3 regions of the Priestia sp. D51 genome follow, and region 1 is predicted to be linked to each of the others. Evidence: riboswitches for the same ligand, from Rfam matches in the RefSeq annotation. Region 1 holds a riboswitch; each other region holds the start of a gene.
What was found. Region 1 has a riboswitch for cobalamin ahead of ACNHOZ_RS09075 (cobyric acid synthase). Riboswitches for the same ligand answer to the same signal wherever they lie in the genome.
Positions count from the first base shown of each region.

Region 2: linked by a shared signal. The riboswitch ahead of ACNHOZ_RS07305 ((2Fe-2S) ferredoxin domain-containing protein) and the one ahead of ACNHOZ_RS09075 (cobyric acid synthase) in region 1 are both predicted to bind cobalamin.
Region 3: linked by a shared signal. The riboswitch ahead of ACNHOZ_RS18870 (ABC transporter substrate-binding protein) and the one ahead of ACNHOZ_RS09075 (cobyric acid synthase) in region 1 are both predicted to bind cobalamin.

Region 1 is NZ_JBLTIR010000002.1:480,835-488,277, reverse strand. It holds gene ACNHOZ_RS09085 (APC family permease) at 400-1,971, shown strand; gene ACNHOZ_RS09080 (YdcF family protein) at 2,030-2,593, opposite strand; cobalamin riboswitch at 2,741-2,920, shown strand; gene ACNHOZ_RS09075 (cobyric acid synthase) at 3,013-4,539, shown strand; gene ACNHOZ_RS09070 (FecCD family ABC transporter permease) at 4,745-5,803, shown strand; gene ACNHOZ_RS09065 (ABC transporter ATP-binding protein) at 5,800-7,083, shown strand; gene ACNHOZ_RS09060 (hypothetical protein) at 7,101-7,443, opposite strand, start outside.
Region 2 is NZ_JBLTIR010000002.1:122,910-130,352, forward strand. It holds gene cobJ (precorrin-3B C(17)-methyltransferase) at 1-753, opposite strand, end outside; gene ACNHOZ_RS07305 ((2Fe-2S) ferredoxin domain-containing protein) at 767-1,147, opposite strand; cobalamin riboswitch at 1,249-1,428, opposite strand; cobalamin riboswitch at 1,547-1,725, opposite strand; gene ACNHOZ_RS07310 (hypothetical protein) at 1,872-2,030, opposite strand; gene ACNHOZ_RS07315 (M42 family metallopeptidase) at 2,383-3,420, opposite strand; gene ACNHOZ_RS07320 (cation:dicarboxylate symporter family transporter) at 3,528-4,799, opposite strand; gene brnQ (branched-chain amino acid transport system II carrier protein) at 5,187-6,542, shown strand; gene ACNHOZ_RS07330 (hypothetical protein) at 6,582-6,959, opposite strand; gene ACNHOZ_RS07335 (IDEAL domain-containing protein) at 7,257-7,443, opposite strand, start outside.
Region 3 is NZ_JBLTIR010000004.1:410,590-418,032, reverse strand. It holds gene ACNHOZ_RS18885 (class I SAM-dependent methyltransferase) at 65-850, shown strand; gene ACNHOZ_RS18880 (YpjP family protein) at 1,231-1,833, shown strand; gene ACNHOZ_RS18875 (thioredoxin family protein) at 2,022-2,336, shown strand; cobalamin riboswitch at 2,427-2,559, shown strand; gene ACNHOZ_RS18870 (ABC transporter substrate-binding protein) at 2,819-3,778, shown strand; gene ACNHOZ_RS18865 (adenosylcobinamide amidohydrolase) at 3,867-4,475, shown strand; gene cbiB (adenosylcobinamide-phosphate synthase CbiB) at 4,480-5,466, shown strand; gene cobD (threonine-phosphate decarboxylase CobD) at 5,441-6,520, shown strand; gene ACNHOZ_RS18850 (bifunctional adenosylcobinamide kinase/adenosylcobinamide-phosphate guanylyltransferase) at 6,517-7,077, shown strand; gene cobS (adenosylcobinamide-GDP ribazoletransferase) at 7,074-7,443, shown strand, end outside.

The sequences.
Region 1 (7,443 bases):
ATTTTAATTAAAGCAAAATCCGAACGATTCATCGTTCGGATTTTTTTATTGGTATGGCAAGCGTAGGTGTTGCGTATGTAGCTGCTTCTAGCGGTTGATTTCGTTATATCTCAGACCCTTTTTTACGGTAAATAGTTTGAATATTCTTTTATGTTTAACCTAAGAAAAATGCGGTTAAATAGGAGGAGTAGTCCTCAAATCTTCTGTGGAATTTATGCGCTATACATAAGCAATTCAACGATGTTTTACAAAAAAATAAAGTTTTTAACTTGGTTTTTTAGAGAATATTTGTTAACATATCCACTTGTGAGGTCTTAGTAAGAGGAGGATGATGTAAAGAATCCCATATCGGACGCAAGGGCGTAGATATGTGGAGTGGAAATTTTAAAGGAGGATATTATGTCTGATCAAGGAAATCAAGGAAAGTTTAAAAAATCAATATCGTTACTTGACCTAACGTTAATTGGGATGGGAGCTATTTTTGGTTCCGCCTGGTTATTTGCGGTTAGTAACGTAGCGTCAAAGGCTGGTCCAGCCGGAAGTTTTTCGTGGCTGATTGGCGGAGTCATTATTTTACTTATCGGTTTAGTGTATGCTGAACTTGGAGCAGCGCTGCCGCGTACCGGTGGAATTATCCGTTATCCGGTTTACTCACATGGTCATTTAGTGGGTTACTTAATTTCATTCATTACCATTATTGCTTACACAAGTTTGATTGCCATCGAGGTAACGGCTGTACGTCAGTATGTTGCGTTTTGGCTTCCTGGTCTAACTAAACATGGTTCTGAATCGCCTACTACAATCGGCTGGTTATTTCAGTTCGCGTTATTAACGCTATTTTTTATCATTAACTACGTAAGTGTAAAAGCATTTGCTAAGTCAAATGTTATTATATCTGTGTTCAAATATGCGGTTCCTCTTACAATTATCGTCGTGTTAGCTTATCACTTTAAATCAGCTAACTTTACAACTGGCGATTTTACTCCGTTTGGTTTTAATGGTATTCAAGCAGCCATTTCAACAGGTGGCGTTATGTTTGCTTACCTAGGACTTCACCCTATTGTTTCTGTAGCCAGTGAAGTTAAAAACCCGCAGCGTAATATTCCAATCGCGCTCATTATCTGTATTGTACTTTCAGCGATTATTTACACAGCACTGCAAGTATTGTTCATTGGTAACATTCCGGCTGATATGCTATCAGGAGGATGGGGAACAATTCAAGAGCAATTCTCTTTACCATTTAAAGATATTGCACTTATTTTAGGCCTTGGCTGGTTAGTAACGCTTGTTATTTTTGATGCTATTTTATCACCAGGCGGTAACGGGAACATCTTCATGAATACAACTTCTCGTTTAGTTTATGCTTGGTCTCGTAATGGAACACTATTTAAACGTTTCTCAAAAGTAGATAAGAAAACAGGAATTCCACGTGCGTCACTATGGCTATCGTTTGGAATGTCCGTATTCTGGACACTGCCATTTCCTTCTTGGGAAGCGCTAGTAAACGTATGTTCAGTAGCACTTATTCTGTCTTATGCGATTGCGCCAATTTCAGCTGCTGCATTCAGAGTAAATGCAAAAGACCTTAAAAAGCCTTTCAAATTAAAAGGCATGAGCGTTATTGCTCCCGTGTCATTTATCTTCTGTTCATACATCGTATATTGGTCAGGATGGACGACAATTTCTTGGCTTCTAGGATCACAGCTTCTAATGGTTGTTATCTACGTAGCATTTAAGAAATACGTACCAACTGACGTTGTAAAATTTGCACAGCAGCTTAAATCTGCTTGGTGGCTAGTTGCTTATTATATTATTATGCTTGTTATCTCTTACCTAGGCTCATTTGGTGGAGGACAAGGTGTGCTAAGCAACCCGCTTGACTTAATTTTAATTGCTCTTGTTTCAATCGGTATTTTCTACTGGGCGAAATACACGGGTTTACCAAAAGCAGTTATCGATACGGATGATTAATAAAAAACACGGCATGAATTCATGCCGTGTTTTTCGTTTGTATAGGGGTGTACTCTATTTATTTATCAAACAGCCACGTTTTTAAGATAGCAGCATACTCACGAAAGTAGGCTTGAAGTTTAATTGAATTTGGTGTCTTTGCACCTAAAGGATAAACGTCAAAACCTTGACGCTTGGCAATAATAGAGGCGCGAAATAAATGAAAATCACTGCTAACAAGCACGACTTTTTTGTGTTGAATATCAACTTTCTTTTTAGTGAAAGTGAAATTCTCAAAAGTAGAAGTTGACTGATCCTCTTTTATCATTCGATTCTTTTTAATTCCTTCTTTTCGTAGAAAACGATAGGCTGCTTCTGCTTCAGAAATTTCTTCATCGGATCCTTTTCCACCCGTTACGATAACTTTTGTTTGTTTATGAGTCTTTAAATAAGATAAAGCCGTTTTTGCTCGTTCTTTTAAACTAGGAGACATTTGATCTCCGTCTACTTTGGAACCTAAAATGAGCACATAATCTGCTTTTTGCGGAACAGGCTGATGAGCGGTTTGATACATACAAAAAGACATGATTGCTATGTAAAGAACAAGCAAACTAATAAAGATATAAATGATTTTTTTCTTCAACTACGAGCACCTTCCTAGCTATTTCATAAGATGTTTGGAAAATAATTGTTATTATAGCATACGAGACCCAAATAAGTATAAACACAGTAATATATAATAATAGAAGAAAATCGTTATTGTGAATGGTTATAAAATTCGTTACAATAAAGAATAAATGATTTTAAAAGTGCCTCTAAGGAGGATAATAGGGAAATCGGTGTAAATCCGGTGCAGCCCCCGCTACTGTAAATGTGGATGAACCTGCAAAGACCCACTAGTCAAACTAGGAAGGATGCAGAAGTAAAATGAAGCATAAGCCAGGAGACCTGCTTTTAAAAACCCCTTATTTTTCGGTGGGAGAAATAAGTCAAGACAATGTGTTAATGAGCGCATGACCAAACCTTGACTTTTACAGTTAAGGTTTTTTTATGTGATAGGGAGTGGAAAAAGTGAAAAAAGGAAAACCTCTTATGATTCAAGGAACGCACTCAGACGCTGGAAAAAGCATGATTGCTACAGCGTTTTGCCGTATTTTTAAAGAAGACGGCTATCAAACTGCACCGTTTAAATCGCAAAATATGGCGCTTAATTCATACATTACAATGGATGGAAAAGAAATTGGAAGAGCGCAAGGAATTCAAGCTGAAGCGGCTGGAGTAGAAGCAACAACCAATATGAATCCTATTTTAATTAAACCAACTCGTGATCATGAATCTCAAATTGTCGTTCATGGAAAGCCGCTTCGTAATATGTTTGCTTTTCAGTATCGGCAAGAATTTTTTAATGAAGGTTTGAACGTTATCACGGAGTCTTATAAAGAGCTTGCCAATCATTATGATCGAATTGTGATTGAAGGTGCTGGAAGTCCTGCTGAAGTGAATTTGAACGATCGGGAACTGGTAAATATGCGCGTAGCAAAGATAGCCCAAGCCCCTGTTGTGTTAGTAGGAGACATTGATAAAGGAGGGGTTTTTGCGAGTCTGGTGGGTACTCTTCAATTGCTTCCAGATGAACATAAACCTAGAGTAATTGGAGTGTTAATCAATAAATTCCGAGGAGACTTAGAGCTTTTAAAACCGGGGTTGAAGTGGTTTGAAGAATACACGGGAGTTCCGGTACTAGGAGTGATTCCTTATATGCACGACGTGGAAATTGACGCTGAAGATTCGCTATCACTCAGAAATTACTCAACGCTTGTGAATCCGTTAAAAGAAATCGATATTGCGGTTATCTCGTATCCTCGCATCTCAAATTTTACAGACATTGATCCTCTAAGCTTAGAAGAAGACTGTCATGTGAGACTTGTAACCAAGCCATCACAACTAGGTACGCCTGATTTAATTGTTTTACCAGGAAGCAAAAATACGATTGAAGATGCGCAGTTTTTACAAGAAAGCGGCCTGGCTCTAGCCATTAATCAAGTCTTGAACGCAACGAACGCTCACGTTATTGGCATCTGCGGGGGATATCAAATGTTAGGCGAGACAATTACGGACCCCGATGCAGTAGAGTCCCGGATTGAATCTATTAAAGGGCTGGGTTTGCTTCCAGTGGAAACCGTTATGACAACCAGCAAAAAAACAGAAAGAGTTTCTGGATATGTTCAGTTAGAGAGTGAGAAGGTTTCGATTGAAGGCTATGAAATTCATATGGGAAAGACGGTTTCTAAAAGCATAACGGAAGCCTTTGCGGTGGTAGATGATCAAAAAGAAGGAACGGTTAAAGACAACATCATTGGCACGTATGTTCATGATGTGTTTCATAACGATGCTTTGCGCAGAGCTTTGCTTAATCAAATTCGTAAACATAAAAAATTGCCGCCTATTACGGATACATTCAACAGTCGCCTGCAAAAAGAGGAGTCTTTTTCAAAAGCAGCAGCATATGTGAGAGAAGCTGTAGATATGGAAAAGCTGTATCATTTAATAGACAACTATAAAAGCCCGGAGCAAGCACAAAAAGTGTAGCTTGTAGAGGTTTTCGCTTGTTTTTTCACCGAGAACTTTAGTACGCTATTCTACGTTGCCTAGTTCAACAGTCTAGCACTCGTAACAAATAAAAGATGATTGTTTCCAATACTATGTAGGATGGAAACATGGTTTATGGACAGGAAAATGAATGGTTAATGTAATGTAAAACATCACGCCTCGTTTCCTAGAGGAGCTGAAAGTATTGATTTTTAAACGTATTTTTTTAAACAAAGCATCTATTTTATACATAGTCAGTTTATTTATTGTATGTACTTCGGTGATTATGGGAGTATTTATTGGTACAGTTTCGTTAACCGTAGGAGATACAATCAAAATTATTATTGGCCACCTTACCGGACTATCCTTATATCACGGTCCGGAAAACATGGATTTAATCATTTGGCAAATTCGTTTTCCAAGAGTACTGGTGGCATTTTTAGTAGGAGCTTCGCTTTCAATAGCAGGAGCTGCCTTTCAAGGGCTATTAAGAAACTCTCTTGCAGATCCTTACACGATCGGAGTTTCCTCAGGTGCAACCCTTGGCTCTGTCATGGCAATTTATTTTCACTGGAGTATTTTTGGTTTGTCTATCTTCACGCTGCCTGTAGTCGGCATCGTATCTGGTTTTATTACTCTTCTTTTAGTTTTTGGTATTACGAAACTCGCAAGCGGCAATTTGGCCAATGAAACTATCATCTTAGCGGGGATTATTTTATCATCCTTTATGAGCGCGCTTATTTCATTAATTGTAGCTCTTTCTCCTGAAGAAGATGTAAGGCAGGTTTTATATTGGCTAATGGGAAGCGTATCAATGAGAGGATGGTCGCATATTCAAATTTTAGGGCCGTTCTTTTTAGTCGGTACGATTATGCTGCTGTTACATGTGAAAGAGCTGAACGGCTTAGCATTTGGCGATCAATCCGCTCAATTTATGGGGATAGACGTAAAGAAGAAAAAAAGAATGATTTTAATAGGTGCATCCGTATTAACCGGGGCTGCGGTATCAGTATCTGGGGCAATTGGATTTGTTGGCTTAGTTATTCCCCACGTAGTGCGTCTCGTAGCGGGAGCTAATCATAAGCATGTACTGCCGCTTTCTATTTTAATCGGAGGAAGTTATTTGGTTTTAGCCGATTTATTAGCAAGAACGATATTAGAACCTCGTGAACTGCCGATTGGAGTCGTAACCGCCTTAATTGGTTCGCCAATTTTTACGCTGCTGCTTGTAAAAGAACGTATGCGGAAAAGAGGAATATCATGATTGAACTATATAATGTGACGGGAGGATACGATAAACAGAAACCGACCGTTCGTGACATCACGTTCACCGTAGACAAAGGTTCTTTTGTTGCTTTACTAGGACCAAATGGAAGCGGAAAAACAACGCTTATTCGCTTAATTATGAATGTATTAACCACTCAATCAGGAGAAGTAAAGGTAGAAGGGAAGTCAGTGAAGGCTTATTCACCAAAACAACTGGCGCAAAAAGTTGCAGTCATGACGCAAGAAAATCAAATTGGATTAGAATTTACGGTTCAAGAAATTGTTTCACTGGGACGTTATCCTTATCAGGCAAAAGGTTTGTTTAGCACTGTATCAGCACAGGATGAAGAAGTGGTAGAAAGCGTGATGAAATTAACAAACGTCTGGCACTATCGAAATCATACCTTTCAATCGCTGAGCGGTGGAGAAAAACAGCGGGTTTTACTTGCTAAAGCACTGGCGCAAGAACCTGACTACTTACTTCTTGATGAACCAACGAATCACTTAGATGTAAAACATACGATGGAACTGCTTCAGCTGTTAAAAACGTTACAGCAGGAAATGAGCTTGACGGTTCTGGCCATTTTGCATGATCTCAACATTGCCTCGCTGTTTGCAGATAATGCCGTATTATTGAAAGATGGAAGAGTAGAAGAAACAGGGATGGATGCCATTTTTCAGGATGCAGCTACGTTAAAAAGAGTATATGGCGTTGATTTGCATGTATTTCACCATCCCGCTGTGAACAAGCGGCAAATTGCTTTTGTGCCGCCGTATCAATATCCAGAGACGGACTTCCATGAGTTGTATCAGTTGCAAAAGGAACCGGGCAAGCTATGTTTATCCTTTGCTCGTCCTTTGAGAACTCTTTCACTGGGTTCCAATGAAACAGGTCTAGACTGGTGTCAAGAAATTGTTCAACAGCAAAGCAGTTCTAACACGGCGTGGAAATCTGCGTCTTTATCTAGTCATGAAGTTCGCTTAAAAGACGATAAAGGTTACTCGTGGCTGACTGTACTGACACATGGACAAAAAGAGAATGAAATGAATATTGTTCTACTAACAAATACACCGCTTTCGGACGCGAACTTACTTCATGCTGCGATGAAGGTAATTGAATACCGGGCTTTCTTAGGAAAAACAGGCCGTATTGTTGTAGCATCATCTCATCATAAAGAAGAAAATCAAGAAGAAATTTCAGCGTTCTTAATGGAACGCCTACAGAAAGAATTACAACTATTTATGGAAACAAAAATGACCGACAATTGCTTTAAATAAGCAGTAGCGGTCATTTTTTATTCTTCGGAGTGATCAGGCTTTTCTGTTTCACCTCCTGAACTCATCGTTGTCTCAGTTGTATGTTCATCAATCTTTTTTTCTTTTAGCTTAACAGAGAATAAGTCTTTGACTTCTTCATCCACTTGATCAGAGTCAGCGCTGTAAGTTGTACCAATGTTTAAGTGGCCGGTCAAATCTTTAATTCCTAGCTGGCCAAAATTATTACTAAGGTCAATTTTGTCTAACAATACTTTTTCCACCATAATTTTTTCAACAACAATGGACTGCTTTGGCTGAGTTACTTCATCAATCTTTTTGTCAAGAGTTTTCACCATCTCATATAAAGCTGTATTGGACGAT
Region 2 (7,443 bases), 360 kb from region 1:
GGTATATTTCCGCTGATACCCGCGCGGTGTAATCATTAAGTCATCGTAAAAGAACGTAGATGAATTTCCGACAACAACGGTAGTCAGCATGCCTATTTCATGATTTAACATGTCTTTTAAATTGGTCATTACCACTTCTTCACGGTCACGATAAGCGCTTTTCACAAGACCAACAGGCGTATCGGGGGAACGGTATTTTAATAAAATCCTTTGCGCTTCCACAATTTGTCTTGTGCGTCTTCCGCTTTTCGGATTATAAAAAGCTACTACAAAATCCGCTTGTGCAGCTGCTTCGATTCGTTTTTCGATTAACTCCCAAGGCGTAAGGTGGTCACTTAAACTAATCGTACAGGCATCATGCATCACGGGCGCCCCAAGGAGGGATGCGCATGAATTAATAGCCGAAATGCCAGGAATCACTTCCAGCTCTACGCCCGTTTCTTTTTTCCATCCTTTTTCAATCAACACTTCATACACAAGGCCGGCCATTCCGTATACTCCTGCATCTCCGCTTGAAATGACCGCCACGGTTTTTCCCGCTTCAGCTTGCTTTACGGCTTCTTGTGCACGGCTTACTTCTTCGGTCATTCCTGTACTAATAATTTGCTGATTCGTTAATAGTCCCTGAATTAATTCCACATAGGTTTTATAACCAATGATCATATCACTTTCTTGAATGGCTTCTCTTGCTCGCTGTGTAATATGTTCAAAGCTTCCTGGGCCGAATCCAATAACTAACAGTTTACCTTTCATGCTAGCTCCTCCTTTATGCGTTACTTTTTACTTTGTCAATTCCTTCTATGGAGTCACTCTTTTCCGGAGAAACAAAACCGTTTTGATCATATTCATAAATAAGTGATTCCTTTATACTGCAGCCTCCTGCTAAATGTTCTTCAACAATTCGATGAGCTACGTTTTCAGTGACCTGCTTGTACCAATCTCCTGAAGGGTACACGATAGCTACAGGAGCATCTTTGCATCTTCCGTTACAGCGCGTACGGGTTGTGTGAACCGCTTCATCTAGATTCAGTTCAGTCACTTTATTTCGAATAGCTTGCGTGGCTTCTTCTCCACCTTTTCTCATACAGCTGCTTCCATTACAAATCAATACGTGATGTTTTGTTCCATTTAAGTTCCACGTCGTCACACTTATTCGCTCCTTTACTAAAAAAACGCCTCTATCAATGATAGAGGCGCAGAAAAATTCAAACTAAGTTTTTGCACTTCCACCTATATCCCGTAGGGTAAGCTTCGCATTAGAAAAAGGCTGGTTTCCTGACTTCGATTCATCACTTGATTGCGCCTTCCCGAATACAGTGGCATATGCAATCAGCTCCTCTTCACAGTGGCGGGTACCGCGCTGGCTTCACACCAGACTTCCCATTTAACGCAATGTGAACATTGCGCACCTTTTTTGCACGATATGTAGTTTTGTGCTACGAGAAAAACCCGCTTCGCTAATATGCGAGCGGGTAAAACGTCAGAATAAAAGTGTACACGAATGCCACTTTAAGCCAACGTTTCCCTTCCCGCTCCCCGGAGAAATAGAAACTTCACAATAAAGACAGGTCTCCTGACTTGTGTATCATTCTACTTGAGAACCTTCCCGTGATTTTTCCACAGTGGTTATACTCGTTCGTCCACACTTACAGTTGCGGGGGCAGTACTGGTCTTTCACCAGTTTCCCTATTAAGCCTTCTTGGCATCTTCACTGTTGCTGTTTGATATATATGAACCTTTTAAACTATCAGAATAATAGAAGTAACTACCATATCATAGCGTACATTTTTTTTTATTTCAACTCTATTCTTTTCGTAAGATACAAGAAGCTATAAAAAAACAAGAGCATAAAGTCAGCTCTTGTTTTTTCATTATATAGCTACTAATGTTAAATGAGGATCATTATAATACACGACTTCTGAAAGAACTTTACAGCCATTTGTTTTGGCAAAAGCTTCTCTCGCCTGCGTTTCAGTTTCAAATTCAAACATTTTCATTTCTTTTCCAGCATATACCGTCAGTACCCACATGAAAAGATTCGCCTCCGATTATTGTAGTGATCGCTATATCCACATTATGACGAAACCATATCCTTTTGAAAACCCATTCTACAAAACTTGTCACAAGAAACTTTTAAAAATTTAAAAACATTTTAACTTCTGTAAATGAACAAAATGTACAAAAGGTTTAAGCCGTATTATACCTCTTTAAAAAAGGTGCTTTTTTTACCAACTGTTGCTTCACCAGTAAAAAAATATATAGTATTTATTAAAAAAAGAAGCCGGACAGCCCGCTTCTTTTTTAGGAAAGGAAAGTACAGACATCACTGTCCCGTCCTGCTCTTTGTTTTGCATAAAAATACACTAATTAAATATTCCTTTCTTAAAGCAGAACCATGTTCGATTGCACATAGTGGTAAAGAAGCTTGTACGTATGGTTCAATGAATCTTGATGCGTTCTCTCAAACGCATGAGAAGAATCAATTCCTGGACCAATTAAGCCGTGTACGATGTCATGCCCGGCACGAATAGCAGCAGAAGCATCTGATCCGTAAAACGGATAAATATCTAATTTGTACTGAATATCATGCTGCTTAGCTAGCTCCACCAAATGCTTTCTCAAACCGTAATGATATGGGCCGCTTGAATCTTTTACACAAATAGACACGGTGTATTCATCAGTAGATTGTCCATCTCCCATGGCACCCATATCAACCGCTAAGTATTCTACCGTTTGAGGCGTAATATTCGAATTTCCTCCGTATCCAATTTCTTCATTATTTGAAATAAGAAAGTGCGTAGTGTATGGCAGTTCGATCTGCTCTTCTTGAATTGTTTTCATGAGCTGAAGCAATAAAGCTACGCTTGCTTTATCATCGAGATGACGAGATTTAATAAAACCGCTTTTTGTTATTTCTACACGAGGATCAAACGAAACAAAGTCGCCGACTTCAATTCCAAGACTGCGAACATCTTCTGCGCTATGTACTTTTTCATCCAATCGAATTTCTATATTATCTTGATTTCGCTCAGCTTTACCTGCATCTTTATACACATGAACAGATGTTTGATGCATAAGGATGGTCCCTGTAAATACTTCTCCTGCTGACGTTTCGATTTCACAATATTCTCCTTCGATGGAATTGTAGCGGAACCCTCCAATCAAGTCGATTTTCAGACGTCCACTCGGTTTGATTTCTTTTACCATAGCACCTAATGTATCGACATGAGCCGTCAGCATGCGGTGATGATCCGTATCTTTACCGGGAATAGTAGCGACTAAGCCTCCTTTTCGATTGCGATACGTTTGAATATTTAGCTCTTTTACATAGTCTTCGACAAATGAAATCACCTTTTCTGTATTTCCAGAAGGACTGGGAATCGAAACAAGCTTTTTAATTAACTGAACAGTTTCCGTCATTATGACACTTCCTTTGTCTCTCATTTCTTTTATTTTACCATATGTTTCAAAAAAGATAACAGGCAGCTCCAAACAAAAAAGCCAGGCAGCTGCCCGGCTTTTTTATTTTAAGCTATGTTTGATTTCTTTAATTCATTTGTGTAATTTAATGATTTTTGCTTATCAAATTCGCCTTCAGACTTGGACATTACAATTGCAGCTAAAGCATTTCCTACTACGTTAACTGTGGTACGCATCATATCAAGAATGCGGTCAATTCCTGCAATAAATGCCATGCCTTCAAGAGGGAAGCCCATAGATTCAAGCGTAGCAAGTACAACTACAAACGATGCCCCTGGTACACCAGCCATCCCTTTTGAGGTTAACATTAGCACAAGAAGGAGCTGAATTTGATCCATAATGGAAAGGTCAATGCCGTACATTTGAGCAATAAACAGCGATGCCAGCGCCTGATAAATGGTTGAACCATCTAAATTAAACGTGTAGCCTGTTGGAATAACAAACGATGTAACCGATTTAGAACAACCGAAGTCTTCCATCTTTTTGATAAGAGATGGTAAAACGGCTTCTGAACTTGCTGTTGTAAAAGCAAGAAGCAGCTCGTCTTTTAACACTTTTATGAGCGTAAACATGCTTGTTCCAGCCATTTTAGCAATAATTCCAAGAACCACAAGCACAAAGAAAATCATGGTGAAGTAAACGGCGAACACTAATTTCCCTAATGGAATAAGTGATCCGACACCAAACTTTATAATATTAACACCAATAAGTGCAAATACACCTACTGGAGCAAATTTCATCACCAAATTAGTTACCCAAAACATTGCATCCAAGACGCCTTCAAAAAAGGCTAAAACAGGTTTTCCTCTCTGTCCAATCGAAGCTACGCCTACACCAAACAGTACGGAAAATAAAATGATTGGTAAAAGATCGCCTTCTGCTACCGACTGAAAGACGTTTGTCGGAACAATATGAAGAAGCTCCTGAGCAATCCCTGTACTTTCAGACGTTTTTGCCGTTGCCTCATATTGAGAAATATCGCTTTTTGCAATATGTCCCATATCAACCCCTGCACCAGGGTGGAATAAGTTAGCGGCAATAATCCCCACTACAATCGCAATGGTTGTAACAATTTCAAAATAAAGAATTGTTTTTCCGCCAAGCTTACCTAATTTTTTGATATCGCCTACTCCTGCGACCGCTACGATTAATGCTGAAATCACGATCGGTACGACAATCATCTTAATTAAATGAATAAATATGTCTCCAATTGGCTGTAAAATAGAAATGGCCGTATCGCTTCCGTAAAAGATAGCACCTACAGCTACGCCTAAGATCAGTCCAATTAGAATCTGAGTTGCTAGACCTAACCTTTTCACTTTCTTGCTCCTTTCGCACAGTTGACTTTCACCCATCGAGCATATGCGGTTCAACGAACCGTGTATAAATATACATCCTTACAGCACCTTATGTAAACAGTTCTTTACTAATAAGGATGTAAGGCCGCACATGCAAATTTTTAAAAGCCACGGTTCTGTTTTATCATATCAAATAATTGTTGTACACTGAGATTTTTTTGCTAAGTATTTTTCTATTTTTGCTATTTCAGCGAATAAATAAAAAAAATAAAATTTTATATTGAAATATGCATTTTAGGTTAGTATAATACGATACATGTTTATTTTTATTATTCGAATATAAAATTCTGAAAATTTTAATTATTCAACACGATAATAAAAAGCATTTATAATTTTGGAGGTTTTAATGTGTCAAACAAAGTTCCTTTTTCATTTATAGTGGTTATTGGCTTTATGCTTTTTGCCCTATTCTTCGGCGCAGGTAATTTAATTTTCCCTGCGATGTTAGGTCAGTCTGCTGGAAGCAATATTTGGTCAGCAAATGCTGGATTTTTAGTAACGGGTGTAGGTCTGCCTCTGCTAGGCGTTCTCGCGTTTGGTTTTTCCGGAAAAGAGGATCTGCAGTCTTTAGCTAGTCGTGTACACCCAGCTTTCGGTATTATCTTTACTACGATTTTATACTTGGCAATCGGACCGCTTTTTGCAATGCCAAGAACGGGAAGTGTTTCGTTTGAAATTGGCGTTAAGCCTTTTTTATCAGAAAATTCAGGTCACCTTCCCCTTATCATTTTCACGGTAATTTTCTTTACGATTACGTGCTTTTTTTCGCTAAATCCTGCGAAAATTGTCGATTTAGTAGGAAAAGTTTTAACACCTATTAAATTAACGTTTATTGGAATATTGGTAGTTGTAGCCGTTGTGAACCCAATTGGAAAGTTCGAAGCACCAAGCGAAGCTTATACAACACACGCCTTCTTTAAAGGCTTCCAAGAAGGCTACTTAACAATGGATACACTAGCATCATTTGTTTTTGGAATTATTATTATTAATGCAATTAAAGAAAAAGGAGCAAAGACCAACCGACAAATCATCACAATTTGTGCAAAAGCTACGGCTATCGCTGCCGTTATTTTGGCTCTTATTTATAGTGCATTGTCTTATATGGGTGCTTCAAGCGTATCAGAGCTTGGACGTCTTGATAACGGAGGTACGGTTTTGGCTGAAGTATCAAATTACTACTTTGGCTCTTACGGAGGAATTCTTTTAGGTCTGATGATTACCGTTGCTTGTTTAACAACAAGTGTAGGCCTTGTAACATCTTGTTCATCTTTCTTCCATAAGTTGTTTCCAAGGGTTTCTTATAAGTTGATTGCTGTCATTTTATCAGCATTCAGCGCCGTTGTAGCAAACTTTGGCTTAACGGAATTAATCGCTATTTCGGTTCCAGTCTTAACAGCTATTTATCCGTTAGCTATTGTGTTAATTGCTTTAACATTCTTACATCCTTTATTTAAAGGACGTTCTGAAGTTTACCAAGTAAGCCTTCTGTTCACGTTTATCGTTAGTTTATTTGATGGCTTAAATGCTGCTGGATTCAAAATTTCCGCAGTAAACGATCTGTTTACATCGATTCTACCTATGTATGGAGTGGGTCTCGGCTGGGTAGTTCCTGCTATTGTAGGAGGATTAATCGGTCTTGGCATTACCTTCCTTCGTACAAATGATAATACGAACAGAAACACTTCAAGAAAATTGATTAAATAAAAAGAGGATGCAAATGCATCCTCTTTTTATTGTGGCGTTTTATGAATAAGGAGTTTTTTTCTCCGTTAACTTTACTTCTTCCTTTAACACACGTTTTTCATATAGATATTTATCCGTTCGTTGAAAATGATATTTATCAGCTTTTTCTTTTTCAGATGTGGTCAAAAGCACTCGAACATCAGAAGCAGCTGACACATCAAACGTTTCATTTTGATAAGTAGCATACGGAGCTACAAAAAACACTTCTTCAACAGCATCACGAGGAACTTTTTTTGTAAAAGTCGTGTCATTGTATGGAATGAATCCATTTGCTACATCGCCTTTATCATAGCTAATCAGCTTTACACCCCCATTTTCCGTTTCATAACATTCGTAGTCTCGTTCATTATATGCTGCATACAAACCTTTTCGAATCATAAAAAAACATTCCTTTACATTGGTTTAGCAACCGCTGGTACAAATCGTTTTTCTTCTACCACGTAGGTAGCTAAAAGTACTTCTTCCCCATTTACCACTTGATATAGTTCCGCTCCGTTTGCTGGTGGATAATAGTTATCAAATTTGAACTCTGGAACGGTTTCCCCGTTTCGAGATCCTGTAAACCCATTAAGCGTACATGGAGGTCCATAATTATTACTAATTAATCCCTTTTAGTAGGTCTCAAAAATAAAACACACCATCTAAAATAGATGGTGTGTGAAGTATAGTAAGTAATTAAGAAATTTGTTTAAGTTCTGATGAGAGTTTTAAAAACTCTTCTTTATTTTTCATCAATAGCGTGCGGTCGATTTCTTCTTTTAGCTGTGCTTTACGAAATTCTGCAATCGCCTTGTCTAAAATCATCTCAGCGAATAATGCATCAAGCACCTTTCCGTTGGATTTTTGCGGTGAATTAAGTAAA
Region 3 (7,443 bases), on a different contig from region 1:
GAAAAAGGATGTCTATCGGCATCCTTTTTCTTTATGTAAATAGCCAAACAGTGTAGGGGGAGTTATGAAAGTGATTGTTACGACTGCTGGTCGAACAAATGAACAGATGATTGTAAAAGCCAAACAAGTAGCCGCTGATTTAAGTATACCTTTTGTAACAAGAGAGAAGAAATCTGTTGCAGATCTTCAAAATCTTGAAGCGGCAGACGTGCTGGTTGTCGGTAAAAATAGAGTAGAGTTGCACGTCCAAAATGAAGAGGAACCTATTTTTTTTCATCCAAACTCCGCTATGTTTAGAGTGAAGAGATGGCTGCGGGGAGAACGTGATCCGTTTATTGAAGCTGCTGGTTTAGAAAAAGGAATGAGCATGCTTGACTGTACACTTGGTCTTGCATCGGATAGTATGATGGCGAGCGTAGCGGTAGGGAAAAGTGGGAAAGTTGTCGGACTAGAAGGCAACCGCTATGTAGCTTATTTAGTCAAACAAGGACTTTTAAATTGGGAAAGTGACGTACGAGAGTTGAATGATGCAATGAAGCGTATAAACGTGGTTCATCAAAATTTTGAATCGTTTTTGGCGTGTTGTGAAGATAATTCTTTTGATGTTGTCTACTTTGATCCGATGTTTCAAGAACAAATTGAGGAATCGAATGGAATTAATGGTATTAAAGCAATAGCACTGTATACCACGCTGACGCCAATGGCTATACAAGAAGCAAAAAGAGTAGCCAAACAAAAGGTCGTGCTAAAAGATCATTGGAAAAGCAGTCGTTTTAAAGAGCATGGATTTACTGTGCAAAAACGAAAAACATCAAAATTTCATTACGGGACAATTTATATACAAAAATAACCAAAAAAGTAAAATTAATTACGCTCATTGAAAAGACTTCCAAAACCTTTTAGGAATTAAAAAGTTTTGGAAGTTTTTTTTATGAATTTCATCTAAAGTTCATAAAAGTATGATATATTTTTGAACATAAAAATACTTTTGTGTTTAAGCATCCAGCAAAAAAGGAATATCTTGTATAGGTTTCCGCTCGGTGTGACAACCTCAAACAGAAGAAGGAAGGTGGTAACTGAAAAGTCGTCAAATGCCCGTAGACAGCATAAATGAATAAGCAAATATAGGTAAAAAATTAATAAGTATGTTACAATACCTAGTGAGTTATGATAATGAATTTTACAATATGAAAAGACCATATGGGAAAAGATGAGAAAGGAAAGATACGAATGCCTAGATGGATAAAAAGAATGCTAATTGTATTTATTACAGTATTTACATTTGGGCTTGTCACTCCACCAGAATATTTATACGTTGATGATGCAAAAGCGGACAAGCAACATAAAGCAGGGTATGTAAGAGAAACAACTCCTGTCACAGCTGTTATAGAAGATATTCATTTGCCATATGAAGAACCAAAATATGAAGACGTTTCATCATTTGTTACGTATGCAATGGAATCAGCTGAAAAACAGTCAGTGGAAAAATTCGGAACAAAAATTGGTCCTGTCATTGAAGATGAATTTCGTCAAGCAGTGTTACCTAAAATTGAAGAAGTGCTGACCGACATTGGCACTGAACGTGAACAGTCAATTCAGAATCTCGAGATAAGCGAGCACCCTGCTGCTGGCTACGGTGAAAAGATTTTCCATGTATATGACCGGGAAACCGGTCAGGACTTAATACGGTTTCATGTACGGCGTGAAAATCCTCCAAAAGATGGATACTGGTTTAATTTTCACTATCATGCGGCCGCAGATAATTTTCAAAAGCATTATGATTTAGGGAAAATTTATTGGAACCGAAACATGCCGCCTAAGTGGTTCAGCTGATAATAGACACAACATTCTACAATTTCGAAATGTTAGCTTTTTTAAGCTAGCATTTTTTTACGTCTAAAACCGTTATGGTCTAAATAAGCTGAAACATTAGCACAACGATAAAAAAATCGTTTATAATGAAGTCAGACTTCTTACTATAGAGTTGTAGGAAGGAACGAATAGACGCTGGAGGTAACACAATGAAACAATTTACGGAAGAAAAACAATTTCGCGAACAAATTAAGAATGAAACACTAAGCGTTGGGATTTTTACGACAACGTGGTGTCCTGATTGCAAACGTTTGGATATGTTTATTGATGAAATCGTTGACGAAAATACAGATAAAGCATGGTTTAAAATTGACAAGGATGAGTTTGAAGAACTTTCTGCTGAAAACAATGTAATGGGTATTCCCTCTCTTCTTGTATATAAAAACGGTGAAAAAATTGCGCACCTGCACAGTGCAAATGCTAAAACGCCTGAAGCGGTCCGTGAATTTTTAGCAACTCTTTAATTCCCTAAGCTGCGAGAGCATTCTCGCAGCTTTTTTTGTGAGAATGGCTATTTCCATTTTTCGATGAGTGGGGTATACTAGGACAAGTGAATAATCGTAAAGCAATAAGGTCTCAATTTAAAGATTGAGTGAAAAGGGAAGTCTGGTGAAAAACCAGCGCGGTCCCGCCACTGTAAGCGCTTTGTGCGTAAGTCAGGAGACCTGCCTTATTGTTAGCTGTGAAACCTTCGAGGAAGGGTGAAGCAGGGTAATGAACATACATATCAAGTATAGTGAACGGATTCTTTTCCTGCTTATCTTGACGTTACCTGCTTTGCTTTCAATTGAAAGTAAAGCTTTTTTGTTTTGAAGCTGCTGCCGAGCAGTATACATAGTCAAAGCGGAAAAAACGGGATAGCGCTGCTTTTTGCATGATCATTTGCTTTTTCTTTAACGTGGAGGTTTCGTATTCACAATGAACAATATATAGGGGGAGTATTTAGATGAAAAAATGGCTTTCGTATTCCATTATTGCGCTGTTAGTCATCGTACTTGCTGCATGCGGTGCAGGCAGCCAAAGCAACAGTGATAAAAAAACGAAGCAAGATACAGAACAAACGTCACAAGCTGCATTTCCAGTGAAGGTAAAAGACGCGCGTGATAAAGAAATTACGTTGAAAAAACAGCCTAAGAAAATTGTTTCATTAATGCCAAGTAATACGGAGATTGTATATGCCCTTGGCCTTGAGAAAGAATTAGTCGGTGTCACAAGCAACGATGATTATCCTAAAAGCGTAAAGAAAAAAGCGCAGGTGGGAGATATGAACGTTAATGCAGAAAAAGTTATTGCTTTAAATCCTGATTTAGTGCTGGCACACGCTTCAAGTATGGGCGTTTCAGATGAAGTATTTAAACAAATTGAAAGTGCGGGTATTCCGGTATTTGTTGTAAAAGATTCAACAACGTTTGATACGGTTTATGATTCTATTACGCAAATTGGTAAATTAACGGGTAAAACAAAAGAAGCTAATCAAACAATTAAAGACATGAAAGAAAAAGTAGCTTCAATTGAGAAAAAAGCAAAAACGATTTCAAAAGAAGATCGTAAAAAAGTATGGATAGAGGTATCGGGAGCTCCTGAGATTTATACAACAGGAAAAGGTACGTTCATGAACGAAATGCTTACTATGATCGGTGCTGATAACGTAGCGGCTAGTGAAAAGGGTTGGGTTAAGTTTTCTGAAGAGCAAGTTGTTAAGTTAAACCCTGACGTTATTATCGCAACGTATGATGCAGACAAAAATGAGATTATGAAGCGTCCCGCTTGGAGCAGCATGACTGCTGTAAAAGAGGGGAACATCGAAAAGGTTGATCAAAACAAAATCAACCGCTTAGGACCTCGTATTGTAGATGGCTTAGAGGACTTAGCAAAAGCAGTATACCCTGAGGTGTACAATAAATAAAAAGAGGGACCATATTCCAGTTCGAATTGAAAAGGGGATTGGTCCCTTTTCACATCTTAAAATTGAAGAACGGCCTGAGCTTTTAATCATGAAAACCGAGACTTCTTATAAAACATACAGCTCAGGCGTTTTAGGAACAGGCATCATGGAAACGGACACCTTTTACAATCGATTTGTTCATAAAGACTATTATTCAGATACTCCTTCTTTAGAGTATGAGCAATATTTGATGAAAGAAAATGTGCGCCATGAGCAAATCGTAGGGTTGATGACAGCGGTTTGGTTAAAAGAAAGAGCGGTTTACTGTTACGAAGGCTACGGAGTAAGAGTAGCTTCCGTGATAACGGCTGGAGTAGGAAACGCAGTAGATATTACAGCTGACGAAGCTGTTCCATTTTATTCCTCTCCCGGTACAATTAATATGTTTTTTTTCGTGGAAGGCACGCTTACGGATGCAGCGTTTTTACAGCTTTTTATTGCCGCTACAGAAGCCAAAACAAAAACGCTGTCACAGCTGGGTGTCATAGATCCAGCTACAAAGACGATTGCTACGGGAACATCTACGGACAGTATCTCAGTTGCAGCGTCTCAGCAAGGACCATTATATGAATATGCAGGCTCTATGACCGCTTTAGGTCAAGCGGTAGCCAAGCTGGTAAAAATAAGCTTAGAGCAGGCACTTAAGGAAAAGAGGTGAAGAAATGAGTATTGCACAAGCGATGATTGCACACCTGACAGCCATGACGATTGCTCTACTCATTGACCGAATCATAGGCGACCCAGAAAATTGGCCGCATCCCGTTCGCTGGTTTGGCAAGTGGATTTATTGGATGGATTCCAGATTAAATAAAGGCGCAGGAAAACGATTCAAAGGATTGCTTCTTGTGATAAGTATGGTGGTGCTCGCAGGAGTTATTCCTTTTTTATTCCTTCATGCTTTGTACGGAGTTCATTTTATACTAGGTGTTTTAGTAGAGGGGGTAATGATTGCGACTACTATATCCACTCGTTCCTTAAGCGAAGCTGCTTATAAGGTGCAAAAGCCGCTTCAGCTAGGAGATATGGAGAAAGCTAGATATGAAGTAAGCATGATTGTGGGACGAGATACGGATCGTTTATCAGAAGGAGAAATTGCCAGAGCGACGGTAGAGACCGTGGCTGAAAATACAAGTGATGGTATTACAGCTCCGCTTTTTTATGCATTTATAGGAGGAGGAGCCCTAGCCTTTTTTTACCGAGCTATTAACACATGCGATTCAATGGTTGGGTATAAAAATGACCGCTACTTTCTGTTCGGCTATTTTAGTGCAAAAACCGATGACGTATTAAACTATATTCCAAGTCGGTTAACTGCAGTGGTGATGACCGCTGTTAATGTAGCAAAAAGCCAATATTCTCTTTGGCATGTAACGAGTTTGATTAAGCGCGATGCTAAGAAGCATCCAAGTCCAAATAGCGGATACGGGGAAAGTGCAGTGGCTGCCCTTTTAGGTATTCAACTCGGCGGGCTTAATACATATAAAGGCATAGAATCTAATCGTGCAAAAATGGGCGAACCACTCATTCCCCTGCAAGCCGGTCATATTGAACAAGCTGTTTTCATTATGAAAAGGACGGTCTATGCTACGTGGTTATTCTATCTTTTGTTAGGAGGAGTTATTAGTGCTATTACCTACACATGGAGCTAACCCCAATGTCTTTTTAAAAGCAATAGGGGCCGAGAATTTGTCGCATCTAAAAGACTTTAGCGTAAACACAAATCCTTTAGGGGCTCCCCTTGTTCTTCACGAAAAGTGGAACGAATTCAAGGAAGCTGCGTTTAGTTACCCTGATCCTGAAGTAACAGAACTAAAAAATAAACTTGCAGCTCATCATCATGTTTCCGCTGCTCAAGTGCTGCCCACAAATGGAGCCGCTGAAGCGTTTTTCCTTATTGCTTCTTTATTTTCAGGAGAGAAAGCGGGGATTGTACAGCCGACGTTTGTCGAATACGAACAGGCAAGTAAAGCGTATGGATGTGAAGTGACATACGTTCCTTTAGCTGAAGAAAATGGCTGGAGCTGGGATATAGAGTTGATTATGAGTATTCTTCCGGATATAAAAGTACTATGGATTTGTCACCCAAATAATCCAACGGGCGTTATGTATAGTCACGAGGAATGGATGAAAGTAGTAAAAGCTGCTGCTCATCATGGTACATACTTAATAATTGATGAAGCATTTATTGATTTTGTCGAACATCAGCCTTCATTTGATTCTCTTATTCTAAACTATGAACATCTCATTGTTGTGCGTTCGATGACAAAGATGTTTAATATTGCGGGGCTTCGCCTTGGCTATATTTTGGCAAATGAAAAAATCATTAGCAAGATGTCTAAAAAACAACCTCCTTGGAGTGTAAACGGATTGTCGCAGCAAGTAGGGATGATATGTGTAGATGAAAAAGATTTTGTGAAAAAAACCGTACATTATATTAAACAAGAACGAAAACGGATCTTGAGTCAATTAGAAGAATGGGGGCTTTTGGTTTCTCCGTCTCAAACAAACTATTATCTTTGCAGCGTTCCGTCTTCTATTAAAACGCGCGATTGGCTTATCTATTTAGCAAGCCGCGGTGTGGTAGCTCGGCATACCGAAAACTTCCCATTTTTAAATGGACGCTATATCCGTTTGGCTGTGAAAACGAAAGAAGAAAATGACTATTTACTTAACGTAATCAAACAAGGACTCGATGAAATATGATCATCTTTATTAGCGGAGGGGTTCGAAGCGGCAAATCACGTGCAGCGGAGAATATGGTTCAAACTTTTTGTACAAAGCGCGCTGTTTATATTGCCACAAGCCGGCAAACAGATAGTGAAATGCAAAAACGTATCCAGCTTCATCAAACAGAACGTCAAGCGGCGAACACGCCTTGGGCAACGATCGAGCAGTCTGTAGATTTACAACAAATTCTTCCAAACCTTCGAAGTGATGATACTATACTCTTGGACTGTGTCACAAACTGGCTTGCCAATGAGCTTTTTTTAACCGAAAAAAGGTGGCAAACAAAAGAAGGTAAACAAGAGGTTTTTCGTCAGATGATAGAAGCGCTCGATAAGCTGTTTGCGCAGTCTCAGACGGTCGTGCTAGTATCTAATGAACTGTTTGAAGCGGGCGTGTTAGAGGAGCCGACATATAGCTATATGCATATGTTAGGGAAATTACATCAGTATATTGTAGAAAAAGCAGATGTGGCTATTTGTGTAGAAGCGGGACTTTCCCGTTTTAAAAAAGGAAAGGAATGTGTAAGCAAATGAAAGAATGGATAGCCATACTACGAATCTCTCTTCAGTTTTTTACGATCTTACCACTGGCTAAAACCGTTCAATGGACTGAAAAAAGAACGGCACGCTCACTTTTTGTCCTGCCTTGGATTGGCATATTACTAGGTTTAATGTTTTATAGCTTTTTACAGCTGCTTCACTATTCACCTATCACTGCTATTGTTAGCAGTATTTTAGTTTTGCTTTTGCCGCTTGTTTTAACGGGTGGTCTTCATGTAGACGGGTGGATGGATGTAAGTGATGCGTATTTTTCCCATCAGTCAAAGGAAAAGAAACTGCAGATTTTAAGCGATCCGCACGTTGGGTCTTTTGCTATTCTTTCTCTTATTGTTCTGCTTC